One region of the Streptomyces sp. NPDC001219 genome, then DNA from elsewhere that is predicted to be linked to it. Evidence: riboswitches for the same ligand, from Rfam matches in the RefSeq annotation. Region 1 holds a riboswitch; the other holds the start of a gene.
What was found. Region 1 has a riboswitch for glycine ahead of gcvP (aminomethyl-transferring glycine dehydrogenase). Riboswitches for the same ligand answer to the same signal wherever they lie in the genome.
Positions count from the first base shown of each region.

Region 2: linked by a shared signal. The riboswitch ahead of gcvP (aminomethyl-transferring glycine dehydrogenase) and the one ahead of gcvP (aminomethyl-transferring glycine dehydrogenase) in region 1 are both predicted to bind glycine.

Region 1 covers NZ_JBSFJF010000040.1:26,750-41,923, forward strand. The annotation lists gene ACWC9R_RS23985 (L-serine ammonia-lyase) at 1-150, opposite strand, end outside; gene lipA (lipoyl synthase) at 218-1,177, opposite strand; gene gcvP (aminomethyl-transferring glycine dehydrogenase) at 1,238-4,096, opposite strand; glycine riboswitch at 4,149-4,246, opposite strand; glycine riboswitch at 4,247-4,342, opposite strand; glycine riboswitch at 4,699-4,795, shown strand; glycine riboswitch at 4,796-4,887, shown strand; gene cycA (D-serine/D-alanine/glycine transporter) at 5,163-6,638, shown strand; gene ACWC9R_RS24005 (SDR family NAD(P)-dependent oxidoreductase) at 6,767-7,558, opposite strand; gene ACWC9R_RS24010 (TetR/AcrR family transcriptional regulator) at 7,749-8,315, shown strand; gene dhaK (dihydroxyacetone kinase subunit DhaK) at 8,529-9,521, shown strand; gene dhaL (dihydroxyacetone kinase subunit DhaL) at 9,609-10,205, shown strand; gene dhaM (dihydroxyacetone kinase phosphoryl donor subunit DhaM) at 10,202-10,627, shown strand; gene ACWC9R_RS24030 (SAM-dependent methyltransferase) at 10,648-11,466, opposite strand; gene ACWC9R_RS24035 (RNA polymerase sigma factor) at 11,848-12,492, shown strand; gene ACWC9R_RS24040 (hypothetical protein) at 12,495-13,244, shown strand; gene ACWC9R_RS24045 (STAS domain-containing protein) at 13,294-13,716, opposite strand; gene ACWC9R_RS24050 (DeoR/GlpR family DNA-binding transcription regulator) at 14,036-14,797, shown strand; gene ACWC9R_RS24055 (ABC transporter substrate-binding protein) at 14,966-15,174, shown strand, end outside.
Region 2 covers NZ_JBSFJF010000070.1:808-15,981, forward strand. The annotation lists gene ACWC9R_RS30900 (CDP-alcohol phosphatidyltransferase family protein) at 1-41, shown strand, start outside; gene ACWC9R_RS30905 (sugar phosphate nucleotidyltransferase) at 163-2,658, shown strand; gene ACWC9R_RS30910 (DUF881 domain-containing protein) at 2,734-3,666, shown strand; gene ACWC9R_RS30915 (small basic family protein) at 3,663-3,995, shown strand; gene ACWC9R_RS30920 (DUF881 domain-containing protein) at 4,001-5,059, shown strand; gene ACWC9R_RS30925 (FHA domain-containing protein) at 5,178-6,026, shown strand; gene ftsR (transcriptional regulator FtsR) at 6,044-6,790, shown strand; gene ACWC9R_RS30935 (bifunctional nuclease family protein) at 6,847-7,320, shown strand; gene ACWC9R_RS30940 (MerR family transcriptional regulator) at 7,508-8,113, shown strand; gene ACWC9R_RS30945 (DNA polymerase IV) at 8,181-9,644, shown strand; gene ACWC9R_RS30950 (PRC-barrel domain-containing protein) at 9,554-9,937, opposite strand; glycine riboswitch at 10,052-10,148, shown strand; gene gcvP (aminomethyl-transferring glycine dehydrogenase) at 10,336-13,221, shown strand; gene ACWC9R_RS30960 (DUF5999 family protein) at 13,291-13,485, opposite strand; gene ACWC9R_RS30965 (hypothetical protein) at 13,816-14,403, opposite strand; gene ACWC9R_RS30970 (glutamate-cysteine ligase family protein) at 14,995-15,174, shown strand, end outside.

The DNA of each region.
Region 1 (15,174 bases):
CAGCTCCGCCCGCACCGAGGCCGTCCGCGCCACCAGGCCGGCCTCCTTGAGACGGCCGGCGAACATCTGGGCGGCGCGCATCGGTCCGACGGTGTGCGAGCTGGACGGGCCGATGCCGATGGAGAACAGGTCGAAGACGGAGAGGGCCATGGAAGGGCTCCTTTGCGAGAGGTGGTCGGGGAAGGGGCAGGGTCCGCGCGGGCGGTTGCGCCTCCCGTCAGGGGTGCCGGGGCCTCTTGTCGCGTGCCTGCTGATACAGCCGTCCGGCGCGGTAGGAGGACCGGACCAGGGGGCCGGACAGCACTCCGGCGAAGCCGATCTCCTCGGCCTCTTGCCCGAGTTCGGTGAACTCCTCGGGCCGGACCCACCGTTCGACCGGGTGGTGCCGCGCCGAGGGGCGCAGGTACTGGGTGATGGTGACCAGGTCGCAGCCGGCGGCGTGCAGGTCGGCCAGCGCGGTGGAGATCTCCGCCCGGGTCTCCCCCAGTCCCAGGATCAGGTTCGACTTGGTGACCAGGCCGGACTCCCGTGCCGCGGTGAGCACGCCGAGCGACCTGTCGTAGCGGAACGCGGGCCGGATGCGCTTGAAGATCCGCGGCACCGTCTCCACGTTGTGGGCCAGTACCTCCGGGCGCGACTCGCATACCTGGGCCAGCAGTTCGGGGACGCCGTTGAAGTCCGGGACCAGGTTCTCCACCCCGGTGCCCGGGTTCCGTGCGTGGATCTGCCGGACCGTCTCGGCGTAGAGCCAGGCACCGCCGTCGGGCAGGTCGTCGCGGGCCACCCCGGTGATCGTGGCGTACCGCAGCCGCATCGTGGCCACCGACTCCGCCACCCGGCGCGGCTCCTCCCGGTCCAGCGGCTGGGGCCGGCCGGTGTCGATCTGGCAGAAGTCGCAGCGCCGGGTGCACTGGTCACCGCCGATGAGGAAGGTGGCCTCGCGGTCCTCCCAGCACTCGAAGATGTTGGGGCACCCGGCCTCCTGGCACACGGTGTGCAGCCCTTCGGCCTCCACCTGCGACCGCAGCGCGTTGTACTCCGGCCCCATGCGCACCCGTGTCCTCATCCACTCGGGCTTCCGTTCCACGGGGGTCCGGCTGTTGCGCACCTCCAGCCGCAGCAGCCGGCGGCCGTCGGGGGAGGCGGAAGAGGTGGGAGATGTGGGGGCGTCACTCATGGCACGGCTCCGGGTACGGGGAGGGGTGGCGGCGGGCACGGCTACGCGAGCCCGCGCAGGTCAGGACGCGAACGCTTCGGGCGGCGGGCAGGAGCAGACCAGGTTGCGGTCGCCGTGCGCCTGGTCGACCCGGCCGACCGGCGGCCAGTACTTGTCGGGCGTGACGCCCGCCGGGAAGGCGGCCCGCTCGCGTGAGTAGGCGCGGGTCCACTCGCCGGCGAGGGCGGCGGCGGTGTGCGGCGCCTGTCGCAGCGGGCTGTCCTCCAGCGACCAGACGCCCTGGTCCACCAGGTCGATCTCGGCGCGGATCGCGATCATCGCCTCGCAGAAACGGTCCAGTTCGGCGAGGCTCTCGCTCTCCGTCGGCTCGACCATCAGAGTGCCGGGGACCGGAAAGCTCATCGTCGGCGCGTGGAAGCCGTGGTCGATGAGGCGCTTGGCGACGTCGTCGACCGTCACCCCCGTGGCGGCGGTGAGGGGGCGGACGTCGAGGATGCACTCGTGCGCGACGAGGCCCGACTCTCCGGCGTACAGGACGGGGAAGTGAGGCGCGAGGCGGCGGGCCACGTAGTTGGCGCTCAGCACGGCCACCCGGGTCGCCTCGGTCAGCCCCTCGGCGCCCATCATCCGGATGTAGGCCCACGGGATCGGCAGGATGCCGGCGCTGCCGAACGGCGCGGCGCTCACCGCCCCGATGCCGTCGCGGCGCCCGGTGTCGGGGTGCAGCGGATGGGTGGGCAGGTACGGCGCGAGATGGGCGGCCACCGCGACCGGGCCGACCCCCGGACCGCCGCCGCCGTGCGGGATGCAGAACGTCTTGTGCAGGTTGAGGTGTGACACATCGCCACCGAACTCGCCGGGCCTGGCGACTCCGAGCAGCGCGTTGAGGTTGGCGCCGTCGACGTAGACCTGTCCGCCGTGCTCGTGCACCAGCTCGCACAGCCGGGTGATGCCCTCCTCGTAGACGCCGTGGGTGGAGGGGTAGGTCACCATGATCGCGGCCAGCTGGTCGGAGTGCTTGGCGCACTTCGCCCGGAGGTCGTCGAGATCGACCGTGCCGTCGGGCCGCGAGGCCACCACGACGACGCGCATCCCGGCCATGGCGGCCGAGGCCGCGTTGGTGCCGTGCGCGCTTGCCGGGATGAGGCACACATCGCGTCCGGCCTGGCCGTTGCTCCGGTGGTAGCGGCGGATCGCCAGCAGGCCGGCGAGTTCGCCCTGCGAGCCCGCGTTCGGCTGGAGGGAGACCTTGGCGTACCCGGTGACCTCCGCCAGCCAGGTCTCCAGCTGCTCGACCAGGGCCAGATACCCGGCAGCGTCCGTGAGGGGCGCGAAGGGGTGCAGGTCGGCGAAGCCGGGCCAGCTGACCGGTTCCATCTCCGTGGTCGCGTTGAGCTTCATCGTGCAGGACCCGAGCGGGATCATCCCGCGGTCCAGCGCGAAGTCACGGTCGGAGAGCCGGCGCAGATAGCGCAGCATCGCGGTCTCCGACCGGTGCTGGTGGAAGACCGGGTGGGTGAGGAAGGGGGAGGTGCGCCGCAGGTCCGGCGGAAGCGCCGCCGAAGTGCCGTCGGCCGGGCCGGCCGGGTCGTCCCCCGCCGCGCCGAAGGCGTCGAGCACGCGACGGACGTGGTCGTGCGAGGTGGCCTCGGAGCAGGAGACGCCGACGTGGTCACCGTCCACCAGCCGCAGCAGCATCCCCTTGTCGTGCGCGGCAGCAACGACCTCCCCGGCCCGGCCGGGGACCCGCACCAGCAGGGTGTCGAAGAACTCGGGGTGCACCACCGTGATCCCGCTGTTCCGCAGCCCCGTGGCGATGCGCGTGGTGTGCCGGTGCGTCCGCCGGGCGATCCCGGTCAGCCCCTCGGGGCCGTGGTAGACGGCGTACATCGAGGCGACCACGGCCAGCAGGACCTGCGCGGTGCAGATGTTGGAGGTCGCCTTGTCGCGCCGGATGTGCTGCTCGCGGGTCTGCAGGGCGAGGCGGTAGGCGGGCCGGCCGGCGTTGTCCACGGACACGCCCACGAGCCGGCCGGGCAGGTGCCGTTCGAGCCCTTCGCGGACCGCGATATAGCCGGCGTGCGGCCCGCCGTAGAACACGGGGACACCGAACCGCTGGGACGACCCCACGACGAGGTCGGCGCCGTACTCCCCCGGTGGCACGAGCAGCGTGAGCGCCAGCAGGTCGGCGGCCACGGTGACCAGCGCCCCGCGCTCGCGCGCCGCCGCGGTCACCTCGCGCAGGTCGCGGACGGCTCCCGAGCAGCCGGGGTAGGACAGCACCACCCCGAAGAAGTCCTCCTGCGGCAGCGGCTCGGCGACGTCGATCTCGACGACCTCGATGCCGACCGCGCAGGCCCGTGTGCGCAGCACGTCGAGGGTCTGCGGCAGGGTGTCGCGGTCGACCAGGACGCGGTGGCGGCTCTTGCCGGCGACACGTCGCATCACCGTGACGGCCTCGGCGACCGCCGTGGCCTCGTCGAGCAGCGACGCGTTGGCGGTCGGCAGTCCGGTGAGGTCGCCGACCATGGTCTGGAAGTTGATCAGTGCCTCGAGCCGGCCCTGGCTGATCTCCGGCTGGTAGGGCGTGTAGGCGGTGTACCACGACGGGTCCTCCAGCACGTTGCGCCGGATCACCGCGGGGGTGGTGGTCGCGTGGTAGCCCAGTCCGTTCATGGGGACGGTCACGGTGTTCCGGCCGGCGAACTCCTGCAGCTCCGCGCGGGCTTCGGCCTCGGTGGCGGCGGCGGGCAGGTTCAGGCCGGAGGTGCTCCGGATGCCGCCGGGGACGGCGGCGTCGATGAGGGCGGCCAGCGTCGGGTAGCCGACTGCGGCCAGCATGGTGGTGCGGTCGGCGTCGTTGACGCCGATGTGGCGGGTGGCGAACTCACCCGGCGCGGAGGACTCGGGGTAGGTCATGGTGGGAGGCTCCCTGTGGGGGCACCGCGGACGCGGCGCCGTGGACGGGTTGCCTCCCCGCTCTGTCATCGGTACCTGAGAGCTTCACCACCGGGTTTGGCGGTTTGCACCGTGGGCGCAGGACATGACGTCCTGACTTTCCAGAGTCGCCTGGCCGAAGCGGTAGTGGGGCCTGAGAGATTCTGGGGAGAGTTGCTCCTTCGGCGCCTCGCCAAGGGTGGGCGAGGGCTCTCCCGCTTCGGTTCGAACAGCGCGATGTGGAGTTGTCGGGCGGCGCGGTGGTGAGGCCGGGAGTCTCCGGGGAGGAGGTGCTCCCCCGGCGCCACGTCGTCACAGGACGTGGGCTCTCCCGCCGCGGAACCGTCAGCGGTACGGATGCTGCCGGATCTTTCCCGAGGCAACGTACGGGCACCGGAACACAGCCGTCAAGAGTCTGCCGACGGACCTGCCGGTAACCTGGCGGCCCCGGAAGCGAGGCCGTGAGCTGCACAAACGCCGTCCCCTACGGGGAAGCGCCGCACTACCCGGGAGTAGCGTCCAGCCTTCGGCCGGTCCCTTGACCGGCCGCTGAGGGGGCCCTAGCCTCACCGCACATCGCCGTTCACCCCGGAGCGGGAGAGCACTGGATCAGCCAGACCCGGTCGCCGAAGGAGCAACACCTCCCCGGAAACTCTCAGGCATCCCTACCGCTCGGGCAGGCAACTCTGGAAAGCAGGCGCCGACGCGCCTCGCCGACGGTGCAAGCCGCGCGCTGAGCGCGGCGAAGCTCTCAGGCTCATGACAGAGGGGGAGGCTCACTCGGCCGCACGGGCCCCTGCCCGTGCTCGACATTCGAGGAGCCCCTGATGGCTCTCCTGCCGCTCGCCCCCGACCGCCACCCGCCCGTCGGCTCGCGGGCCGATGGTCAGGCTTCTGTGCGGGCCCGTTCAGCGTACTGACACCCTTCAGTTCGGCTGCCGCTTCTCCGCGCGCAGCCCCTGCCGCACGCCCCTGGGGCGCGTGGTCATGCTCCGAGAGACCCCCTGTCCCGTGCCCGCACGGGTCTTGAGATCCGCGAGGTTCGCCCATGCCTGAACGCAGTGACACCGGCCTGACCACCACGCCGGCCGGCTCCACACCCCCGCCCGAGGGCGAGCAGCACCTCTCCCGCCAGCTGTCCAACCGGCACATCCAGCTCATCGCGATCGGCGGTGCGATCGGCACCGGCCTGTTCATGGGCTCGGGCAAGACCATCTCGCTGGCCGGACCCTCGGTGATCTTCGTCTACATGATCATCGGCGTGATGCTCTTCTTCGTGATGCGGGCGATGGGCGAGCTGCTGCTGTCCAACCTGCGCTACAAGTCCTTCGCCGACTTCGCGGCCGACCTGCTGGGTCCGTGGGCCGGCTTCTTCACCGGCTGGACGTACTGGTTCTGCTGGATCGTCACCGGCATCGCCGACGTCATCGCCATCTCCGGGTACGTGGCCTACTGGTGGCACGATCTGCCGCTGTGGATACCGGCGCTGGCCGCCGTCGTCCTGCTGATCGCCCTGAACCTGCCCACGGTGAAGGCCTTCGGTGAGACCGAGTTCTGGTTCGCGCTGATCAAGATCGTCGCGATCGTGGCACTGATCGTCGTCGGGCTGGTCATGGTGTTCAGTCACTTCCAGGCGCCCGGTGGGGCGGCGGCGGGCTTCTCCAACCTCTGGAACGACGGAGGGTTCTTCCCCACCGGCCCCATGGGGTTCGTCGCGGGATTCCAGATCGCGACCTTCGCCTTCGTCGGCATCGAACTGGTCGGCACCACGGCGGCCGAGGCGGAGAACCCGGAACGGAACCTGCCCAAGGCGATCAACTCGATCCCGGTGCGCGTGATGCTGTTCTACGTCGTCGCGCTGATCGTGATCATTTCGGTCACGCCCTGGCGCGAGATCAGCGCGGACCGCAGCCCGTTCGTCGTGATGTTCACCCTTGCCGGTCTGGGGATCGCCGCCTCGCTGATCAACTTCGTGGTGCTGACCTCGGCCACCTCGTCGGCGAACTCGGGCATCTACTCCACCTCACGGATGGTGTACGGGCTGGCCCAGGAGGGCGACGCCCCGGGGCGCTTCGGCAGGCTCACCTCCAGGAAGGTACCGGCCAACGCCCTGCTCCTCTCCGGGATCTTCCTGCTCGCCGGTGTGGTCATGGTCGCCATGGACGACTCGATCATCGAGGCCTTCACCCTGGTGACCACCGTGTCCGCCGTGCTGTTCATCTTCGTCTGGTCGATCATCCTGATCAGCTACCTCGTGTACCGCAGGCGCCGTCCGCACCTGCACGAGGCCTCGGCGTTCAAGATGCCCGGTGGCATCGTCATGTGCTACGTCGTGCTCGCGTTCTTCGCGTTCCTCATCTGGGCACTGACCCAGGAGGCCGACACCCTGCGGGCCCTGGTGGTGACCCCGGTGTGGTTCGTCATCCTCGGCATCGCATGGGCCTGTCTCCGCCGCCGCCCGCACCATTCCGCCCGTGCGGCGGCCTTCCGTGCCGAACTCCGCGACGGCGCACGGCAGGACTGACCCGGCCACCGGAGAGCCAGGAGTTCCGGGGGAATCCATGAAGACGCCCGGCTGGGCTGCCCAGCCGGGCGTCTTCATGAACGGCGCGCGGCCGACGGCTCCTTCATCGCGCGTGCCGGCTCCCCCGGCTACCGCCGGTCCCGCTGGGCCGCCACGACCTGGTTGATGGTGCGCTCGGCGCCGGAGCCACGCTGCACCTTCTCCGAGAAGCCGGGGAACTGCCCGGCGATGGCGCTGAGCACCTTCAACTCCACCGGCGCCACGTTGACTTCGCACAGATCGCGCTCGACGGCCCGGACCACGCCCGCCACCACCTGGCCCGGGGAGACCATGCGCACACCGGCCGGCGGCGTGGCGCCCGTGACGGCGAACATGCCCGCGTCGCTGACGGCGCCGGGCTGGACCACGGAGACCCCCACCCCCGTACCGTGCAGGTCCTGGCGGAGGGACAGCCCGAAGCCGCGCAGCCCGAACTTGGCCGCGCTGTAGAGCGAGGAGTACTTGGTGGCCGCCTTCCCGGAGAGCGAGCCGACGAGGGCGATATGGCCCCGCCCCCGCTCGACCATCCGGGGCGCGAGCGCGCGGGTCAGCATGACGGGGGCCCGCAGGTTCACGGTCAGCGCGCGGTCGATCTGCTCGGGCGTGTAGTCGAGGAGCGCACCCGAGGAGGGCAGCGCGGCGTTGGCGATCAGGATGTCGGTGTCGGGGCAGGCCTCGGCGAGCTGCTCGACCTGGTCCGGGTCGGCGAGATCGGCGGTGACCGCGCGGGCGCCGAGTTCGCCGGCGAGCGCCTCCAGGGCATCGGGGCGGCGCCCGGAGAGCACCAACTCGGCTCCCTGGGCGGCCAGTTCACGGGCGAGGGCCTGGCCGATGCCGCCTACGGCCCCGGTCAGGAGAACGGTTGATCCTGCGATGCGCATAGGACGAGCCTCCAGAGACTGTTCGTTCGAACGAACGGTATGGAGGGCGGACGACCGTGTCAACAGCGGATGCCGCCGGACCCGCCGACCGCGCCGGCGCCGACGACCGGCCCGAGGGCGATCCGCGCTGGTCAGAGCGGCCCCCGCCCTTCCCCCGTGCCCGGCGGACGCCGCTGGCACAATGACTGCCATGGCCAAGCCCCCCGGAACCCGGCAGAGCATCATCGACGCCGTCCTGCGCATCATCGGTGAGGACGGCATCGCCGCGGTCACCAACCGGCGGATCGCCAAGGAGGCCCAGGTCTCCCTCGGCTCGGTCACCTACCACTTCGCGACCCAGCACGAGATGCTGCGGGAGAGCCTGCTGCACTTCGTCGCGGAGGAGACCCGGCGCTTCACCGAACTCGCCGCGCAGTGCCAGACCGACACCATGGACGCCGACCGGGCCGCCACCGCGGTCGCCCAGGTCGCCGGGGGCGCGCCCTTCGACAGCAGGCAGATCGCCCCCTTCGAGCTCTATATCCAGGCCGGCCGCGACGAGCGGCTGCGCACCGCGGCCACGGAGTCCTTCGCCGCATACGACCAGCTGGTCACCCGGATCTTCACCGGTCTCGGGGTCCCCGGCGCCGAACGGCTGGCGAGCAGCGCCGTCGCTCTCGTCTTCGGGCTGCAGCTGCGCAGCCTCGCCACCGGTCAGCCCGCCGAGGAACTCGTCGACGCCCTGATGCTGCTGGCGCGCGGGGCGCAGCAGTCCTGACCGCCGGGTGCGGCTCCGGGTACGCCGTTCGCGCCGTGGCCGGGCGGCGACCGCCCGGCAGGCCCGGGTCCATGGTCCGTCGTCCCCCGTCGATGACCCCCGAAGCCCCTCGAAGGGCGTCGAAGACGGTCAAGATCGACACCAGACAAACGGACTCTCACCTGGTAGAACACAGGGCAGAGACCCGGCTGCAAATCCCACCCGGAGGTACCCGTGAAGATGCTGATCAACGTAGCCGAGACCGTGGTCACCGATGCGCTGCGGGGGATGGCCGCGGCGCATCCCGAGCTGGTGGTGGATGCCGAGAACCGGGTGATCGTGCGGCGGGACGCGCCGGTGGCGGAGAAGGTGGCGCTGGTGTCCGGCGGCGGCAGCGGGCACGAGCCGCTGCACGGGGGGTTCGTCGGGCCCGGCATGCTGGACGCCGCCTGTCCGGGAGAGGTCTTCACCTCGCCGGTGCCCGATCAGATGGTGCGGGCCGCGGCGGCCGTGGACAGCGGCCAAGGCGTGCTGTTCCTCGTGAAGAACTACACCGGGGACGTCCTCAACTTCCAGATGGCGGCGGAGCTGGCGGAGGACGAGGGGGTGCAGGTGGCCAGTGTGCTCATCGATGACGATGTCGCGGTGACCGACTCGACGTTCACGGCCGGGCGGCGCGGCACCGGGGCGACCCTGTTCGTGGAGAAGATCGCCGGTGCCGCGGCCGAGGAGGGCATGCCGCTGGAGCGGGTGGAGGCCCTGGCCCGGCAGGTGGTGGCCTCGTCCCGCAGCTTCGGGGTGGCGCTGAGCCCCTGTACGACCCCGGCGAAGGGCAGCCCGACGTTCGGTCTCCCGGCCGGGGAGCTGGAGTTGGGGGTCGGGATTCACGGCGAGCCGGGGCGGGAGCGCCGGGCCATGATGACCTCGCACGAGATCGCGGACTTCGCGGTGGACGCGATCCTGGAGGATCTCGACCCGCGGCTGCCGGTGCTGGTGCTGGTCAACGGCATGGGCGCGACGCCGCTGCTGGAGCTGTACGGCTTCAACGCGGAGGTCCGCCGGGTGCTCGACGAACGGGGCGTGGCGGTGGCCCGTACGCTCGTCGGGAACTACGTGACGTCGCTGGACATGGCGGGCTGCTCGGTGACGCTGTGCCAGGTCGACGGGGAGCTGCTGCGGCTGTGGGACGCGCCGGTGCAGACGGCGGGGCTCCGCTGGGGGCGGTGAGCGCTCCGCCGTCCCCGTATCCCCTGTCCCTGTCGCTTTCTTGCTCAGTGCCTGAACAACCAAGGAGAGTAGCCCGTGTCCGAAACGGTGCTGGATGCCGCGTTCTTCGTACGCTGGATGACGGCGGCGGCCGCCGTCATCGACCGGGAGGCCGACCGGCTCACCGAGCTGGACTCCCCCATCGGTGACGCCGACCACGGAAGGAACATGCAGCGTGGCTTCGCTGCCGTGGTCACGGCGCTGGAGGCGGAGCCGCCGGCGACGCCCGGCGCCGTGCTGACCGCCGCCGGACGGCAGTTGATCTCCAGCGTGGGCGGGGCGTCCGGACCGCTCTACGGGACGCTGCTGCGGCGGTCCGGCAAGACGCTGGGCGACGCGCCGCAGGCCTCGGCGGAGGAGCTGCGCGCGGCGCTGGCCGCCGGGGTGGCCGCGGTGGGGCAGCTCGGCGGTTCGGCGCCGGGTGACAAGACGATGCTCGACGCGCTGACGCCGGCCGTGGCGGCGCTGGCGGAGTCGTTCGACGCGGCGGCCGCTGCGGCCGGGGAGGGTGCGCTGGCGACCGTGCCGATGCAGGCCAGGAAGGGCCGGGCCAGTTACCTCGGGGAACGCAGTATCGGGCACCAGGACCCGGGGGCGACGTCCTCGGCGCTGCTGTTCGCGGCCCTCGCGGAGGTGGCGAAGTGAGCGCGGCGACGGCGGGCGGGGCCGTGCCGGTCGGGGTGGTGCTGGTGTCGCACAGCGGGCCGGTCGCGGAGTCGGTGGCGACGCTGGCGGTCGGGCTGGCCGGGGGCGGTGACACGGTGCCGGTGGCCGCCGCGGGCGGCACCCCGGACGGCGGGCTCGGCACCAGCGCGGAGCTGATCACCGAGGCGGCGCGGACGGTGGACCGCGGTGCGGGGGTGGCGATCCTGGTCGACCTGGGCAGCGCCGTGCTGACCGTGAAGGCGCTGATCGCCGAGGGGGACGAACTCCCCGAGGGCGCACGGCTGGTGGACGCGCCGTTCGTGGAGGGCGCGGTGGCCGCCGTGGTCACCGCGTCGACCGGGGCGGATCTGGACGCGGTCGCGGCGGCGGCCGGGGAGGCCTACGGCTACCGCAAGGAGTGAGGCCGCCGCGCGCGGGGCCGTCAGGGTTTGCGGGCGACGCCCGCGTAACAGGCGGCCTCCGCGTCGGTCACATGGGTGGCGTCCTCGGGGCGGTCGGGGCGCCACTGGTGGGAGAGCGTGAGGCCCGGCTCCAGCAGCTCCCAGCCGTCGAAGAAGCGCAGGATCTCGGCGCGGGAGCGGAACTGGAGCCGGGTGCCCGCGTCGCCGTAGATCTCGATGATCTGCCGCATCGCCTCGGGGCTGAAGTCCGGTGTGGCATGGCTCAGGGCCAGGGCGCTGCCGCTGGGCAGCGCGGCCTTGAGGGTCTCGACGATGGCGTGGGCGCGGTCCTCGCCGTCGTCGGGGACGAAGTGCATCAGCGCGTTCAGGCTGAGCGCGACCGGGCGGGTCAGATCGAGGGTGTCGCGCAGCTGCGGCGCGGCGAGGATGCCCCCGGGGTCGTTGACGTCGGCCTGGACGTACGCCGTGCGGCCCTCGGCGGTGCCGATCAGCAGGGCCGCGGCGTGCGCCAGGACGATCGGGTCGTTGTCGGTGTAGACCACCCGGGCGTCGGGGGCGAGGCCCTGGGCGATGTCGTGGAGGTTCGGCGGGGTCGGGATGCCGGTGCCGATGTCGAGGAACTGCCGCAGTCCGGACGCGGCGAGGACGCGGGTGGCGCGGTGCATGAACTCGCGGTTGATACGGGCGGCGACCAGCGCGGCGGGGAAGACGCCCAGCACGCTTCCGGCGGCCATCCGGTCGGCGAGGAAGTTGGTCTTGCCGCCCAGGAAATAGTCGTAGATCCGGGACGAGTGGGCCCGGTCCAGCCGTAAGTCCACCACGGAATCGTGCTCGGTCATCGTGCGTTGCCTCCCCGATTCGGCATCCGGCCCGGCGCCTCCCCCGCGCACCATGATGCCCGTTCCGTGAGCCGCGCGCTCCGGATAGCGCACCAAATGCCGTCACACGCACGGTTGTTGGCGGGCGATGCCCCGTATGTCCCGGGACGAGCCGGTGCGCGCCGGAGAGGGGCACGACGCTCGGCCGCGCCACCGTCATGACGGGTCACATGCCATGGTCATGCGTAGTCATATGAATACGCAGCGGCAGATTTTTGCCCCACCGATGCCACAAACGGGGGCGTTTTCCGGTTCATTGGAAGGTGAGAGCAACCGCTCTCCCGCTGCCCGCGGCGCCTCGGCGTCCGGCTCGGTGCACGTCAAACGGAACGAGGACGGCTCGTGAGTGCAGACCGGGACCGACCGCTACCGGCGTGCGCTCCGGCGCATGTCCGCACCGCGGAGTTAGCCCCACTCCCCCGCGGTGCGCTCCCGGCCTCTCCGTCGGACCCGCTCGACCACCGGCTGTCGATCACCTTCGAGGCGTTCCTGGCCACCCATGCACGGAAGTGGCTGACCTACGCCTATCTGCACACGGGCAGCGAGGCCGCGGCCCGTGAGGTCACCCGGGCGGCCTACGGGCAGCTCGGCCGGCTGTGGCCGCATGCGCTGCGGCAGGCGTCGGTGGAGGCGTACGCCTGGTCGGTCCTCAAGGAACGCGTGGTGGAGTGGCTCTACGACCACCACCAGCCCACCGCGCTCACCGAGACCGCCGCCTTCGCGGTCGTCACCCATGCGCTGCTGCGCGAGTGCCAGCAGCAGTTCGCCATGCTGGAAGGCCAGTTGGGGCTGTACGCGGCCATCGCCCGGCTGCCGGAGCGGCAGTGCGACGTGATCGTGCTGCGCCATGTCATCGGATACAGCGACGCGCAGATCGGTGCCCTCCTCGGCGTCGACGAGGTCACCGTCCGCTCCTACGCGAGCCGGGGCAAGCGCAAGCTCGCCGCCGCGCTCGGCATCGACCAGGGAAACGCAAGGGGGAACTGACCATGTGGCACACCCGTCCCACCGACCGCCGGGAGACCGTGGAGACGCTGCTCAGCGCGGCCGCCGCGGTGTCCGGCATCGACGATCTGGCCGGATTCCGCGACCTCGACGACGCGGGCGCGCTCGGCGGCCTCGGCGCACCCCTGTGCGCGGGGACGGCGGCGGAGGGCCCGCGGACGGCGGTGCGGCCGGTCCGGGACGGCCGCGGCGCGCCCAGCCCGTACCCCAGCGCCCGGGACGAGGCCACCCAGGAGCTGCAGCTGGCCTGTGCGCTGGTGGTGAACGCCGCGGCGGCCGCGGCGAGCCTGGAGCGGCTGGTCAACGACCATCACATCGACCCCGAGGGCGCGCTGGTCTTCGCCTGTCTGCTGCACATCACGGGGCGCACCGACGCGGCGCACTTCTGGTGGCACTTCGGCGCCGGCGCCGGCAGCCGGACGGCCGCCTACTGCCTGTACCTCTCGCACCGCCGCAACGGGGAGTACCGCGACGCCGCCTACTGGCGGGAGCAGGCCGCCCACGCGCCGGACGAGGAGCGCCGCTCGGTGGCCGCGTTCGACGAGAGGCAGCTGCTGCCGGACGCGGCCCGGCACAACCTCCTGGTCCAGTGGCACAGCGGGCTCGCCCCGACCCTGCCGTCCGCCCTGGAGCACGTGATCAACCGTCTCGTCGTGGACGGCGACGACGAGGACTTCGGCGAGATCCCGCGCCCCTCCCCCACGCTCGTCCAGGACCTCGGCCGGGCCGAGTAGTCACCCCTCGCGCCCGCGGGGTCCGGTGGACCGCCCGGTGCCCGCCGTCTCAGAGATCGGTGGGGTCGGCGGGCGGCTCGTCCACGGCGGGCGGCCACGCCGGGCGGCTGGCGTCGGGGACCGCGGTCAGCGCATGGCCGACGGTGGGGTAGCAGGAGAAGACGTTGAGTGACTGGGTGCCGACCAGCAGCCGCAGCATCCGTACGCCGAGCGAGGCGAGCAGGAGCCTGCCCTCCAGGCGTCGGCAGAGCCATTCCAGGGCGAGCAGGCAGCTCAGGCCCCGTGAGTCACAGAAGCGCAGCGCGGTCAGGTCGAGCACCAGAAAGCGGTGCCCGGCCGAGACCACCTCCCGTGCCTCGGCGAGGAACGCCTGCTCGGTGCGGAGGTCCAGTTCTCCGCTCACGCGCAGCACCGCGCACTCCTCCGCCTGCACGATCGCAGTGACCGCCAACGACCGCATCTCCGAGCTCATGCCGTCCAGACTAAGCGCCCCCGCCGGCTGCACCACCGCGGTGGCCCGCCGGCGCACGACCGCCGGCCCGGACACCGCCCCGCACGGCGCCCCGGCCCGCGGTGCCCGAACGGACCCTCCGCAGTGCCCGTACGGGCACCCGTTCGTGCAAAGGGCCGGGCTGACAGCGCCCCGGAGCGGGCAGAAGCGGTCAGGTTTTCTGCTGTGACGGGCGGCATTGCGCGCCGCCCCGGTTGCTATAAACCTGATGCGGGCGGAAACGGGCAGCTCCGTGACCGAACGCAGACCGGAAACAGCCAGGAAGCGGCAGGAGTGAGCCATGAGGGCCGAGGAACGCCAGCACCGCATCCTCGCGCTCGCCCGGCAGTCCGGCCGGGTCGAGGTCGCCGGGGCCGCGGCGGAGTTCGGGGTCGCCCGGGAGACCGTCCGGCGCGATCTGAGCGACCTGGAGCGCCGGGGCCTGGTCCGGCGGACGCATGGCGCGGCGTATCCGGTCGAGAGCGCCGGTTTCGAGACCACGCTGGCCCGGCGGGAGACCCAGCAGGTGGAGGAGAAGCGCCGGATCGCGGCGGCGGCCGCGGCGCTGGTCGGCGAGGCCGAGACGGTGTTCGTCGACGAGGGCTACACCCCCGAGCTGGTCGCCACGCTGCTGCCCACCGACCGCCCGCTGACCGTGCTCACCGCCTCGCTGCGGACCGCCTCGCTGGTCGCGGCGTCCGAATCGACCACCGTCCTGCTGGCCGGCGGCCGGGTCCGCGCCGGGACGCAGGCCACGGTGGGCTCCTGGGCCCGGGACATGTGCGCCCGCTTCGTGATCGATCTGGCCTTCCTGGGGGCGAACGGCGTCTCCCGGGAGCACGGCCTGACCACCCCGGACCCGGCGGTCGCGGAGGTGAAGGAGCAGGCCGTCCGCTCCTCGCGGCGGCGGGTGCTGGTCGGGGTGCACAGCAAGTTCGGCGCCAGCAGCTTCTGCCGCTTCGCCGAGGTACGTGATTTCGACACGATCGTCACCGACGCGGGGCTGTCCGCGCCGGAGGCGCATCGCTACTCGCTCCTGGGGCCGCAGGTGCTCCGGGTCTGACCGCGGCCGGGGCCGCCGGACGACCGGCCCCGCACCGCGGCACCACATCCCCCACAGCCGACCGTCGAAGGCCGGGCCCGCACCGCCGGCCGTCGGACGGTTCCCGGGCGTACCCGCGGAACGGCGCCGTACGCCCCAAAACCGCCGCTTGTGCGGCATTCGCCGGACATGCACGTCCCCCTTGTCCCCAGAAAGGTACGAGCCGTGAGAGCACGACCCCCCGGACCAGGCCGCGGCGGCCGCTCCGCAGCGCTGACCGCCCTCGCCGTGGCCCTCGCGCTGTCCACCGCCGGCTGTTACCGCGGCGCCGGCGACGCGGGCAACGAGAGCCGCGACAGCATCAACGTCCTGATGGTCAACAACCCGCAGATGGTGGA
Region 2 (15,174 bases), on a different contig from region 1:
AAGTCCGCCGACTCATCAGAGCGGACACCACGGCCGACTGAGCTTTCCGGACCGGCAGCTGGTGCCAAGGCCCGGCGCCCGTACGCGATAACAGGAACAGTGGGCGAACTGGACAAGTGAAGTCGGCAAGACCGTCGTCTCTTAGAGGAGGACGCTTCCGACATGAAGGCCGTTGTGATGGCCGGTGGCGAAGGAACACGACTTCGCCCCATGACGTCCAGTATGCCCAAGCCCCTGCTTCCGGTCGTCAACCGGCCGATCATGGAGCATGTGCTCAGGCTGCTGAAGCGGCATGGTCTCAGCGAGACCGTCGTGACCGTGCAATTCCTTGCCTCCCTCGTCAAGAACTACTTCGGCGACGGAGAAGAGCTCGGAATGGAGCTCACCTATGCCAACGAGGAAAAGCCGCTCGGTACCGCGGGCAGTGTGAAGAATGCCGAGGAAGCCCTCAAGGACGACGCCTTCCTCGTCATCTCCGGTGACGCCCTCACCGACTTCGACCTCACGGATCTGATCCGCTTCCACAAGGAAAAGGGCGCCCTGGTCACCGTCTGCCTGACGCGGGTCCCCAATCCGCTCGAGTTCGGCATCACCATCGTCGACGAGGCCGGAAAGGTCGAACGCTTCCTGGAAAAGCCCACCTGGGGCCAGGTCTTCTCGGACACCGTCAACACCGGCATCTACGTCATGGAGCCGGAGGTCTTCGACTATTTCGAGCCCGATGTGTCGGTGGACTGGTCGGGTGATGTCTTTCCGCAGCTCATGAAGGAAGGCAAGCCGATCTACGGCTATGTCGCGGAGGGCTACTGGGAGGACGTCGGCACGCACGAGAGTTATGTGAAGGCCCAGGCCGACGTGCTCGAAGGCAAGGTCGATGTCGAAATCGACGGCTTCGAGATCTCGCCGGGCGTATGGGTCGCGGAGGGCGCCGAGGTCCATTCCGACGCGGTGCTGCGCGGCCCGCTGTACATCGGCGACTACGCCAAGATCGAAGCCGGTGTGGAGCTGCGTGAGCACACCGTCGTCGGCTCCAATGTCGTCGTCAAGAGCGGTGCGTTCCTGCACCGTGCCGTCGTGCACGACAACGTCTACATCGGGCAGCAGAGCAATCTGCGCGGCTGCGTGATCGGCAAGAACACCGACATCATGCGGGCCGCCCGGATCGAGGACGGCGCCGTCATCGGCGACGAATGCCTGATCGGCGAAGAGTCGATCGTCCAGGGCAATGTGCGGGTCTATCCGTTCAAGACCATCGAGGCCGGCGCGTTCGTCAACACGTCGGTGATCTGGGAGTCCCGGGGGCAGGCGCATCTGTTCGGCGCCCGCGGGGTGTCCGGCATCCTCAATGTCGAGATCACACCGGAACTCGCGGTACGGCTCGCGGGGGCGTACGCCACCACGCTCAAGAAAGGCTCCACGGTCACCACCGCCCGCGACCACTCCCGTGGTGCGCGGGCGCTCAAACGTGCCGTGATCTCCGCGCTGCAGGCCAGCGCCATCGACGTACGCGACCTGGAGAACGTCCCGCTGCCCGTGGCCCGCCAGCAGACCGCGCGGGGCAGTGCCGGCGGGATCATGGTCCGCACGACGCCCGGTGTGCCGGACTCCGTGGACATCATGTTCTTCGACGAGCGGGGCGCCGACCTCTCACAGGCCGGGCAGCGCAAGCTCGACCGGGTCTTCGCCCGCCAGGAGTACCGTCGCGCCTTCCCTGGCGAGATCGGCGATCTGATCTTCCCGGCCAGCGTCTTCGACTCCTACACCGGATCGCTGCTGCGGGCCGTGGACACCACGGGCGTCAGCGATTCCGGACTCAAGGTCGTCGTGGACGCCTCCAACGGCAGTGCGGGCCTGGTCCTGCCCAGTCTTATGGGACGGCTCGGCGTCGACTCCCTGACCATCAACCCCGGGCTCGACGAATCCCGGCCGACCGAGACCGCCGACGCCCGGCGTGCCGGCCTGGTCCGGCTCGGCGAGATCGTGGCCTCGGCGCGGGCCGCCTTCGGCGTGCGCTTCGACCCCGTAGGCGAGCGGCTCTCCCTGGTGGACGAGCGCGGCCGGATCATCGAGGACGACCGCGCGCTGCTGGTCATGCTGGATCTGGTGGCGGCCGAGCGGCGTACCGGGCGGGTGGCGCTGCCGGTGACCACGACCCGGATCGCCGAGCAGGTGGCGGCGTATCACGGGACGCAGGTGGAGTGGACGACGACCTCGCCCGACGATCTGACCCGGGTGGGCCGCGCCGACGGCACGGTCTTCGGCGGGGACGGCATGGGCGGCTTCCTCATCCCGGAGTTCAGCAGCGTCTTCGACGGCGCGGCCGCGTTCGTCCGGCTGATCGGCCTGGTCGCCCGTACCCAGCTCACGCTCAGCCAGATCGACGCCCGTATCCCACGGGCGCATGTCCAGCGCCGGGACCTGGCCACCCCGTGGGCGGTCAAGGGATTGGTCATGCGGCATGTGGTCGAGGCCGCCGGCGACCGGGACGTGGACACCACCGACGGGGTACGGGTCGTGGAGTCCGACGGCCGCTGGGTCCTGGTGCTGCCGGACCCCGCGGAGGCGGTCACGCACCTGTGGGCGGAGGGGCCGGATGACGCCTCCGCCCAGCAGCTGCTGGACGAGTGGTCCGCGGTGGTGGACAGCGCGGGACGCTGACCGGGGCCCCGCCGGCGGGCCGTGAATCGGCACGCCGGTGGGGCCATTGGGAGACCGCGCGGCCGACGTGCGACGATGTGCGGCATGTCGCAGCAGCGCCCCGATCGGAGCAACCCGAATACGCCGGCCGCGCGCCCCGATGCGTCCATGTCGCTGCTGACCAACGTGATGGATCACAGCCTCGATGACGGATATGCCGAGGCCGCCGCGCGCAAGTCCGAAGCCGGGGTACGCGGGCTGCCGCGCACCCTGCGGGCGAAGTTGGGCCTGGCGGCCGGTTTGGTGCTGGCCGCGGTCGTGGTGACGGTGGGGGCGGCGCAGGCGCGGATATCAGCACCCACGCTCGCCAAGGAGCGCGAGGAACTGATCAACCGCATCCAGAAGGGCACCGGGGAGGCGGACCGGCAGCAGAAGCGGGTCGACGCGCTCCGGGACGATGTCAGCACCATGCAGCGCGAGGCGCTGAAGAGACACGGCGGCGACAAGGCGGAGCTGCTGGCCCTGCTGTCCGGCTCGACCCAGGTCACCGGCCCTGGCGTGAAGCTCGTCGTGGACGATGCGAAGGGCGCGGCGTCCAGCGGCGGCGGTCCGCGCGAAAGCAGTGGTTTTTCGGACACCGGGCGGGTACGCGACAGGGATATGCAACGCGTCGTCAACGGTCTGTGGGCGTCCGGTGCGGAGGCCATCTCCGTCAATGGGCAGCGGCTTACGTCACTCTCGGCGATCAGAGCCGCGGGAGACGCCATACTGGTCGACAACAAGCCACTGGTGCCGCCTTATACGGTGCTGGCGGTGGGGGACGGGCAGCGGCTGAGCACCGCGTTCCAGGACAGCGCCGACGGTCAGTACCTGCATGTGCTGCAGGAGAACTACGGCGTGCGCACCAGGATTTCCGCTGAGAACGGGGTCACGCTGCCGCCCGCGCCCAGCTTGATCGTACGTACCGCAAAGCCGCAGGCCGGCGCCGCCAAGGCGGACGGCGCCGACACAGGGAAGGGCACATCGTGATCGCCGTTTTGGGCCTCATCGTGGGAGTCGTGGTCGGGCTTGTCGTCCGACCCGTGGTGCCGACGGTGGTCGAGCCCTACTTGCCGATCGCTGTCGTCGCGGCGCTGGACGCCGTGTTCGGCGGTCTGCGCGCCATGCTGGACGGCATCTTCGACGACAAGGTCTTCGTGGTCTCCTTCCTGTCGAATGTCGTGGTCGCCGCGCTGATCGTCTTCCTCGGCGACAAGTTGGGTGTCGGTGCCCAACTCTCCACCGGCGTCGTCGTGGTGCTGGGTATCCGGATCTTCTCCAACGCCGCCGCGATCCGCCGGCACGTCTTCAGGGCGTGAGGCGGATGACCGAGGACCAGGCCCCGGAGCCGGAGAAGCCCGAGCCGGAGAAGAAGGCCGAGCTGGAGAAGAACCAGCCGGAGCGGAAACCGGAGCAGGCGAAGGCGGCGGAGGGGACGGAACCGGAGCGGACGGAGCCGGAGCGGACGGAGCCGGAGCCGGACGGTGGCCCGGCCGGCCGGCGTCCGATGCCGCCCGCGAGCTGGAACACCCCCGAGCCGGCGGAGTCCGGTGACGGAGCCGAAGCCCAGGAACCGGACAGTGCTGGACAGAAGCAGGGCAAAGGGGCAGACTCCTCGACCCCGGACGTCGTTGCCGATGACGACGGGGGTGCGGAACGCCCGAAGACCGGTCGGGAGCGGCTCGTTGCGAGTCTGTGGCCGCCGCGGCTGACCCGGGCTCAACTGATCGTCGCGCTGCTGCTGTTCATTCTCGGCCTCGGCCTGGCGATTCAGGTACGTTCCACAAGTGACAGCAGTGCGCTGAGAGGTGCGCGCCAGGAGGACCTGGTGCGCATTCTGGACGAGCTGGACAACCGCTCCCAGCGGTTGACCGATGAACAGCGGCGCCTGGAAGGGCAGAAGACCGAGCTGGAGAACAGCTCGGACCAGGCCGAGGAGGCCCGTAAGCAGACCGTGGAGAAGGAACAGCAGCTGGGCGTGCTGGCCGGGACCGTCGCGGCACGGGGGCCCGGCATCAACCTGACCATCGACGACCCGACGCACTCCGTGGAGGCGGACAAGCTGCTGGACACCATCCAGGAACTGCGGGCGGCCGGCGCGGAGGCCATCCAGGTCAACGACGTACGGGTCGTCGCGGACAGCTATCTCTCGGATGTCCGGGGTGGCGTGGAGATCGACGGCAAGCGCGTCATGCAGCCGTTCCGCTTCAAGGTCATCGGCAAGCCGGAGGACTTGGAACCGGCGCTGAACATCCCTGGCGGAGTGGTCCAGACTCTGGAGAAGGAGCAGGCCAAGGTGTCTGTGACCCGTGAGGAGAAGATCATTGTGAACGCCTTGCGAGAGGCGAAGCGGCCTGACTACGCTCGGTTGTCATCTCAGTGAGGCGTGCACGTATGTCGAGTGCCCGGGAAGGGCATGAGGTAGCGGGGGGTCGACGCACCGTGCGTGTGGTGTGTGGTGGAAACTGTCTGAAGGCCACGGACGTTCACAGGATGTCCGGATGGGCCGGTGTGTGCATCGAGGGTTCGTCCTGCCCCACGGGCGGGTCTGTTTCGTTCAAGGGGAATCGCCCGTGAAGTTGTTTGGAAAGCTTTTTGGCAAGAGCGCACGCCAGGAGGGCGACAGCGGCTCGGCGCGGCACCGCGCTCCGCGTCAGCCCGACGAGAGCGGCGCGTCCGAGGACCGTCCGCTCTTCCGTGACGAGGTCAGCAGTCCGTCCGGGGGGTACGGCGCGGGTTCTGTTGACCCCTCCGGTGCCGGCCGCATAGGTTCCCAGGAACCATCAGCCGCACACACGGGTGGAGGGTCGGCCTTGCCGGTTTGTACGAGGTGTGGGAACCAGAACGCCGAGGCGAGCCGGTTCTGCTCCAACTGTGGCGCGCCGCTGCGTGCGGGTGCCCAGCCCGAGCGGGCGTCCGAGACGACGTCGACCATCTCCATTTCGGGGCTGGAGGCCTACGACTCGGAGACGACGGGCCAGAATCTGGCGCCGTCGCTGTCGCCCGAGGCCCAGGCGGCCGTGGACGCTCTCCCGTTGGGATCGGCGCTGCTGGTCGTCCGCCGGGGGCCGAACTCGGGCAGCCGCTTCCTGCTGGACAGCGAGCTGACCACGGCCGGCCGGCATCCGCAGGGCGACATCTTCCTCGACGATGTGACGGTCTCGCGTCGGCACGTGGAATTCCGTCGCGGTTCCGACGGTCTCTTCACCGTCGCCGACGTCGGCAGCCTGAACGGCACCTACGTCAACCGTGAGCGGATCGACTCCGTCGCCCTCGCGACCGGCGACGAGGTCCAGATCGGCAAGTTCCGTCTGGTCTTCTACGCGAGCCAGCGAGGCGCCGGTATCTGACCGGCCGGGGAAGGCGTATGCGCGATACACCGAAAGGCGGCGCCGGTTCTGCCGGTGCCGCCTCCTCGGATGGCAAGCCGGTGAGCATCGGCACGGTGCTCACCCAGCTGCGCGAGGAGTTTCCCGAGGTCACCATCTCCAAGATTCGCTTCCTGGAGGCCGAGGGACTCGTCGAGCCGAAGCGCACGCCTTCCGGCTACCGCAAATTCACGCAGGACGATGTCGGGCGGCTGGCCGCCGTCCTGCGGATGCAGCGGGACCACTATCTGCCGCTCAAGGTCATCCGGGAGCATCTCGACGCTCTGGCGCGCGGTGAGCAGGTGCCGCTGCCGGCCCCGGCCGCACCCACCCGGGATCTGGTCGAGGGCCTGCCCGACCCGGATACGGAGCCTCCGACGGCTGCCCGGATCGGCCGGGCCGAGCTGCTGGCCGCCGCGGACGTGGACGAGGCGGCGCTCGCCGACTGGGAGTCCTACGGACTCATCGTCCCCCATGCGGACGGCGGATACGACATCGAGGCCGTCACGGTCGCCAAACTTGTCGCGGACCTGGGCCGATTCGGTCTGGAGCCGCGGCATCTGCGTGCGGTGAAGGCGGCGGCCGAGCGCGAGGCGGGCCTGGTCGAACAGGTCGTTGCACCCCTTCGGCGGCACCGTAACCCGCAGACCAGGGCGCATGCCGAAGCCACCGCCAGGGAGCTGGCGACGCTGTCCGTACGGCTCCACGCGGCCTTGCTGCAGAGCGCGCTGCGGGTCCGCCCGTAGCGAGCAAACGAGTGCCCGACTACCCAAACCTGCCGGGCACGTCCTAGGGTTGCTGTGTGAACGAGCTCGACGTCGTGGGTGTCCGGGTGGAAATGCCTTCCAGCCAACCGATCGTGCTCCTGCGGGAGGTGGGAGGCGATCGATACTTGCCCATTTGGATCGGGCCAGGGGAGGCCACCGCCATCGCCTTTGCCCAGCAGGGCATGGTCCCTGCCAGGCCGCTGACGCACGACCTTTTCAAGGACGTGCTGGAAGCGGTGGGCCAGGAGCTGACGCAGGTCCGCATCACGGATCTGCGCGAGGGGGTTTTCTATGCCGAACTTGTCTTCGCGAGCGGGGTCGAGGTCAGTGCGCGTCCGTCGGACGCGATAGCGCTGGCCCTGCGCACCGGAACGCCGATCTTCGGTACGGACGGTGTGCTGGACGACGCGGGGATCGCCATCCCGGACGAGCAGGAGGACGAGGTGGAGAAGTTCCGCGAGTTCCTCGACCAGATCTCGCCCGAGGACTTCGGGACCAACAGCCAGTGATATCGGCCAGTCGAACCGCCTGATTCCGGCCAAACAATCAGGCCTTCCCCGTGCGAGGTCACGAGAAACCACTCGTAGGGTGATTATCACTCGGCGTGGCGAGCGCGGCGATCGTTGACGCACCCCGAGTGACTGCATACCGTCGATGTGGCAGGTCCCGTCCGGGACGTGGAGGACGGAGGGCGGCGTGGCAATCACCGGCGACGGTATGGCGGCGGAAGGGGCGTTGCCGCTCCACTCGAGCGCGGCAGCGAACCCTGCGCCGGCACCGGCCGCGGCGGTGTCGGGGGACTGCGAGGCTCAGAACATCGGCTATCGCGGCCCGACCGCTTGTGCGGCAGCGGGCATCACTTATCGGCAGCTCGACTACTGGGCGCGTACGGGCCTGGTGGAGCCGAGCATCCGGCCGGCCTACGGCTCCGGCACCCAGCGGCTCTACAGTTTCCGGGACGTCGTGGTCCTGAAGATCGTCAAGCGGCTGCTGGACACCGGGGTGTCGCTGCAGAACATCCGCACTGCCGTCCAGCATCTGCGCTCGCGCGGGCTGGCGGATCTGACGCGGATGACGCTGATGAGCGATGGCGCGACGGTCTACGAGTGCACCTCGCCCGACCAGGTCGTGGATCTGCTCCAGGGCGGTCAGGGCGTCTTCGGGATCGCCGTCGGAGTGGTCTGGCGGGACGTGGAGGGCGCGCTGTCACAGCTCCACGGGGAGCGCGTCGACACCGGCGAGACGCTGATCGGGAAGAACCCGCAGGACGAGCTGGCGCGGCGGCGTCACCGCGCGGGCTGAGTCCCCGGGCGGAGCGCGCGGCCCGGCATGGGGCCGATTGTCAGTGGCATGGGGCAGCATCGGAGATGTGAGACCCGCGCCGACGATCCTGCATCTGGACATGGATGCGTTCTTCGCGGCCGCCGAGCAGGCGGCCAAACCGAGCCTGCGCGGAAAACCGGTGGTGGTCGGCGGCGTCGGCGGGCGCGGTGTGGTCTCCACGGCCTCGTACGAGGCGCGGGTGTTCGGGGTCCGGTCCGCGATGCCGACGGCCCAGGCCCGTCGGCTGTGTCCCAACGCCGCCTATCTCAGCCCTCGCTTCACCCTGTACCGCCAGGTGAGTGAGGCGGTGATGGAGCTGCTGCACGCGCTGTCGCCGTTGGTGGAGCCGCTGAGCCTGGACGAGGCGTTCGTCGATCTGGAGGCGGGCGGGGTGCCGGCCGAGTCGGCGGCCGTACGGGCCGTGGGGGAGCAGCTGCGGCGGGACATCCGGTCCGCGACGGGGCTGACCGGCTCGGTCGGGCTGGCCGGGGCGAAGATGCTGGCGAAGATCGCCTCCGAGGCGGCCAAGCCGGACGGCCTGGTGGTGATCGAGCCGGGCACGGAACGGGAGCTGCTGGGGCCGATGACGGTGCGGACGCTGCCCGGGGTGGGGCCCGCGACGGCCGAGACGCTGCGCCGGGCCGGGATTCATACCGTTCAGGAGACCGCGGAGGCCGGTGAGGCCGAGCTGGTGCGGCTGCTGGGCAAGGCGCACGGCGCGGGGCTGTACGGGATGGCGCTGGGGCAGGACGACCGGCCGGTGGTGGCTGAGCGGGACGCCAAGTCGATCTCCGTCGAGGACACCTTCGAGGTGGACCTGACCGACCGGACGCGGGTGCGGAGCGAGGTGCTGCGGCTGGCGGACCGGTGCGTCCAGCGGCTGCGGGCGGCCGGGCGTTCCGGGCGGACGGTGGTCATCAAGGTGCGCAACTACGACTTTTCGACGCTGACCCGTTCCGAGACGCTCCGCGGACCCACCGACGATCCGGCGGTGATACGGGAGGCCGCTGTGCGCCTGCTGGAGACGGTGGACACCACCGGCGGGGTGCGGCTGCTGGGCGTGGGGGTCAGCGGGCTGGCGGACTTCACACAGGAGGACCTGTTCGCCCAGGTGGCGACGGAGCGGGAGGCGGCGGAGTCGGCCGCGGCGGCCGCTGCCGCGGCGGCGGAGCAGGCCGCCGGGGGCGCGGAGCGGCGGGAGGCCGAGGAGGAGCCGCCGCGGCGCTGGCATCCGGGGCTGGACGTGGTGCACGAGGAGTACGGCGCCGGCTGGGTGCAGGGGAGCGGGGTGGGGAGGGTGACCGTCCGCTTCGAAACGCCATGGTCCGCACCGGGGAGGGTGCGGACCTTCGCTGTCGAGGACCCGGCGCTGCGGCCGGGGGAGCCCCTGCCGCTGGTGGGCGGGGCGCCGGCGGATGGTCAGTCGTCCGAGCCGGCGATCTTGCCGAAGTTGGTGTCGCCGGAGCCCGGCACCGGATCAGAGGTCGGGGAAGAAATATCCAGGCGATAGTGGTGATAGAGCTGAAGTTCCTGCTCAGGGGAGAGGTGACGGCCCACGCCGAAGTCCGGGGCGTCCTTGATCAGTTTGCGGTCGTAAGGAATGTGCAGTCCCTCATCGACCATTTTGCTGGGCTCCAGGGGGACGAACGCATCCCGGCTGAAGAGTCCGGTGCGTACGGCCGCCCACTCCGGTTCCCCCGTCGCATCGTCGAGGTAGACCTCGTCGATGGTCCCTATTTTCGCGCCGTTACGGTCGAATGCTTTGCGGCCGATCAGGCTTCGGGGATCGATATCGGTTTGCACGGCCCCTCCAATTGGTCGCAACTGCCCTGTGACAACTACCAAACGGCACATTTCATGCCCCGGCCACTCGAAGGAGCCTTCGAGAGCCACGCTGGTAGGCTGGCGATTGGCCGCAGACCCCGTGCGGGAGAGTCCTTGTCGTTCGCGACCAGGGCGCCGAAGGAGCAACTCCTCCCCGGAATCTCTCAGGCACCCGTACCGCATGGACGAGGTCACTCTGGAAAGCAGGGCGGGCCACGGACGGCACAGCGCCGAGACCCCCCTCACCGACGGTGAAAGCCGGGCCGCTCCTGGGCGGGCCGGTGAAGCTCTCAGGTTAGATGACAGAGGGGGAGGCCGTCCGGGCACCCGCGCCGTGGTGCCCCTCGTAGGTCGCACCGACCAGGAGGCCCCCGCAGATGACCACCAATCGCATCTCCTTGACCGAGCTGGAAAGCGGCACCCCCTTCGAGCGCCGGCACATCGGTCCCGACCAGGCGGCGCAGGCGAAGATGCTCGCGCACATCGGCTTCGGGTCGCTGGACGAGCTCACCGCCACCGCCGTGCCCGATGTGATCAAGAGCGCCGAGGCGCTCGGCCTGCCGCAGGCCCGTACCGAGGCCGAGGTGCTCAAGGAGCTCCAGGGCCTGGCGGACCGCAACCAGGTCCTCGCTTCCATGATCGGTCTCGGCTACTACGGCACGTTCACCCCGCCGGTGATCCTGCGCAACGTCATGGAGAACCCGGCCTGGTACACGGCGTACACGCCCTACCAGCCGGAGATCTCGCAGGGCCGCCTGGAGGCGCTGCTGAACTTCCAGACCATGGTCGCCGACCTGACCGGACTGCCCACCTCCGGCTCCTCGCTGCTGGACGAGGGCACCGCCGCCGCTGAGGCGATGGCGCTCTCCCGCCGTGTCGGCAAGGTCAAGCAGGGTGTCTTCCTGGTCGACGCCGACTGTCTGCCGCAGACCGTCGCCGTGATCGAGACCCGTGCGGAGCCCACCGGCGTCGAGGTCGTGGTCGCGGACCTGTCCGACGGCATTCCGGCCGAGATCGCCGAGCGCGGTGTGTTCGGTGTGCTGCTCCAGTACCCGGGCGCCTCCGGTGCGGTGCGTGACCCCCGCGCCCTCATCGAGCAGGCCCACGAGCTGGGCGCGATCGTCACCGTCGCCGCCGACCTGCTCGCCCTGACGCTGCTCACCTCGCCCGGTGAGCTGGGCGCGGACATCGCCGTCGGCACCACCCAGCGCTTCGGTGTCCCGATGGGCTTCGGTGGACCGCACGCCGGCTTCATGGCTGTCCGTGACCAGTTCGCCCGCAGCCTCCCCGGCCGTCTCGTGGGCGTCTCCGTCGACGCCGACGGCAACAAGGCCTACCGGCTGGCGCTGCAGACCCGTGAGCAGCACATCCGCCGGGAGAAGGCCACCAGCAACATCTGCACCGCGCAGGTGCTGCTCGCCGTCATGGCCGGCATGTACGCGGTCTACCACGGGCCCGAGGGCCTGCGGACCATCGCCCGGCGCACCCACCGCTACGCCGCGGTCCTCGCCGAGGGCCTGCGGGCCGGCGGGGTGGAGATCGTGCACGACGCGTACTTCGACACCCTGACCGCGCGGGTGCCCGGTCGGGCCGCCGACGTCGTCGCCGCCGCCCGCGAGGCCGGGGTCAACCTCCGGCAGGTCGACGCGGACCTGGTGGGCATCGCCTGTGACGAGACCACCGGGCGGGCGCAGCTGGCCGGCGTCTGGAGTGCCTTCGGGGTGCAGGGCGACGTCGAGCAGCTGGACGCCGCCGCGGCCGAGGCGCTGCCGCAGGGGCTGCTGCGCCACGACGACTACCTCGCGCACCCGGTCTTCCACGAGCACCGCTCCGAGACGGCGATGCTGCGCTACCTGCGCACCCTCGCCGACAAGGACTACGCGCTGGACCGCGGCATGATCCCGCTCGGCTCCTGCACGATGAAGCTGAACGCCACCACCGAGATGGAGCCGGTCACCTGGCCCGCGTTCGGCCAGCTGCACCCGTTCGCGCCGGCCGGCCAGGCCGAGGGCTACCTCACGCTGATCCAGGAGCTGGAGGAGCGGCTGGCCACGGTCACCGGCTACGACAAGGTCTCCATCCAGCCGAACGCCGGGTCGCAGGGCGAGCTGGCCGGTCTGCTGGCCGTCCGCGCCTACCACCGCGCCAATGGCGACGAGCAGCGCACGGTCTGCCTGATCCCGTCGTCGGCGCACGGCACCAACGCCGCCAGCGCAGTGATGGCCGGGATGAAGGTCGTCGTCGTCAAGACCGGTGAGGACGGCGAGGTCGACACCGACGACCTGCACGCCAAGATCGAGAAGCACCGTGACGAGCTCGCGGTCCTGATGGTGACCTACCCCTCCACCCACGGGGTGTTCGAGGAGCACATCACCCAGATCTGCGCGGCGGTGCACGAGGCCGGCGGCCAGGTCTACGTCGACGGCGCCAACCTCAACGCGCTGGTCGGGCTCGCCGAGCCCGGCAAGTTCGGCGGCGACGTCTCGCATCTGAACCTGCACAAGACCTTCTGCATCCCGCACGGCGGCGGTGGCCCCGGTGTCGGCCCGGTCGGCGTCCGCGCCCACCTGGCGCCGTACCTGCCCAACCACCCGCTGCAGCCGGGCGCTGGCCCCGAGACCGGCGTCGGGCCGATCTCCGCCGCTCCCTGGGGCTCGGCCGGCATCCTGCCGATCTCCTGGGCGTACGTCCGCCTTATGGGCGGTGAGGGCCTCAAGCGCGCCACCCAGGTCGCGGTCCTCAGCGCGAACTACATCGCCAAGCGCCTGGAGCCGCACTACCCGGTGCTCTACACCGGCCCCGGCGGTCTGGTGGCGCACGAGTGCATCATCGACGTCCGGCCGCTGACCAAGGCGACCGGTGTGAGCATCGACGATGTGGCCAAGCGGCTGATCGACTACGGCTTCCACGCGCCGACGATGTCGTTCCCGGTGGCCGGCACCCTGATGATCGAGCCGACCGAGAGCGAGGACCTCGCGGAGCTGGACCGGTTCTGCGACGCGATGATCGCCATCCGTGCGGAGATCGAGAAGGTCGGCTCGGGGGAGTGGGACAAGGACGACAACCCGCTGCGCAACGCCCCGCACACCGCGGGCGCGCTCGGTGGCGACTGGACGCACCCGTACACCCGCGAGGAGGCCGTCTTCCCGGCCGGTGTCTCCGTCGCCGAGAAGTACTGGCCGCCGGTGCGCCGGATCGACGGTGCCTACGGCGACCGTAACCTCGTCTGCTCCTGCCCGCCGCTGGACGAGTACGACAACTGACCCACGGCAGCAGCAAGGGCCCTCGGCAGATCTGCCGGGGGCCCTGTGGTTCGTGGTGAGCGCGGCGGGTCAGGCGGCGGCGCCGACCCGGGTGCGGTGCGGGGCGATGACCTGCCCGTCCGGGAGCAGCTCACCGGTGTCCTCGAAGAGCAGGACGCCGTTGCAGAGCAGGCTCCAGCCCTGCTCCGGATGGTGCGCCACAAGGTGTGCGGCCTCCCGGTCGGTGGAGTCTGCTGACGGGCATGGCGGTTGGTGCTGGCACATGGGAGTTGTCTTTCGCTGCGGTGAGGTGAACGTCGTCGTGCGGCTCGATGAGGTGTTCATGGCCGCTCCCCCGTTTCTGTCGGTCGGTCCCAGTGTTGCCCCACGGACGCGATTCCGCAGGGATTTCGCAGCAGCGGTACTCACTCGGTAGGGACGCGTCACCCGTGCGGGCGGTTGCTCCCAATTGCACTCGTCCCCAAGAGGGTTGGGCGTGGTATCCGCGGACTAGGCCGCGTGGGTGAGCATGCGTGAGCGCCCCGTGGCCGGACGGGGCCGCGGGGCACGCTCGGGCAGGACGGCGGGCGCCGCAACTCGGGGCGGCACCGCCGGTCAGGCGGGTTCGGCGAGGAGCGGGGCGGGCGCGAGCCGCAGGGTGAGCCGGGGGAGCAGGTCGGCGAGGTGCTGGGGGCGGTGCGCGGCGATACCCGGCGGGGCGGGCGCCAGCGGCACCAGCAGGTCGGCGGGTGCGGGCAGCCCCTCGGCGCCGTCGGAGGCGAGGTCGTGATGCAGCCACAGCGTGAGCATGTACAGCTCGGGGACCGACAGCAGACGCGGCTGGTAGGGCGTGGCGAGTGAGTCGGCCTGGGCCAGTGCCTGCTCGGTCGCGGCGACGTAGGGGCCGCCGCAGAAGCGCCCGAAGGTCCAGCCGTCCGCGGTGAGGACCGTCTCGGCGGCCGCCACGGCACGCTCCCCGCCGCGGATCAGGAAGCTCCATCCGGCCAGCCGGGTGTGCGGGGTGCCGCCGGCCCGGCTGATGTCGTCCCAGACGTGGATGGGCAGCGGGTGGTCGGGGCTGAGCGGGCCCTGATGGGCGCGGAGTGCGGAGACCGGGGCCTCGCGGACCGCGGAGGGCGAGCCGAGAGCGGCGAGAACGCTGCGCAGGGCGGGCGCGGGGGCAGGGGGAAGGTGCAGCGGCATGGTGGGTCGCCTCTCACTTCGGAGACACGGCGGAGCGTGGCTCGGAGACACGGTGGAGCGTGGCGGGTGCAAACGGCGTTGTCTGCGGGCGGGGTCAGAGCATGGCCGGTTCGGGGCCGCGGCCCGGCGGGGTCGGCCGCGGTGTCCGGAGTCGGTGAGAGCGCCTGGACGCTGGGCGCCAAGTCTCTGCCTCGTAAGCGGAGTTTATACGACGTATGTTCCGAAAGTGTTTCTGCTACCGGTCTTGTGGATTTCCGGCAAGGGGAAATCAGGACCGCTGTGCGAGGTGCTTTCCACCGCTTTGCGCGGCGTTTCGGTGACGCCACCTCGTATTGCCGCGGTGGCGCGGTAGGCCGGAACTGGCCGGTCTTTCTCACAAGCGAATTGCCGCTGGTGATTGCCGAGCAGATATGCCTGTGGGCCGTGCCGGATGCTGCACCACTTCGAGCCTATCGGCACCGGCATGCCGTCGCGGCGTTATTGATCAGATTGCCGTGGGCATCATCGACCGTAGCGCGAGCCCCGGCGGTGCCGGGGACGGCCCCAAGCGGCCCGTGGCCGCGGGCTGTTCACTGAAGGAGGGACCCTTCGATGGGGGAGAAGGTCGCTGCGGACGGGATCGACCTGGCGGACCGGGAGCGTTACCGAAGAAAGCTGCACGACTGTCTTGAGGGATTGCACCGGCTCCTGACGGAGAAGCGGTTCGACCGTCCCAGAGATCTCATGGGTCTGGAGATCGAACTCAATCTCGCCGGTGCCGACGGACTGCCG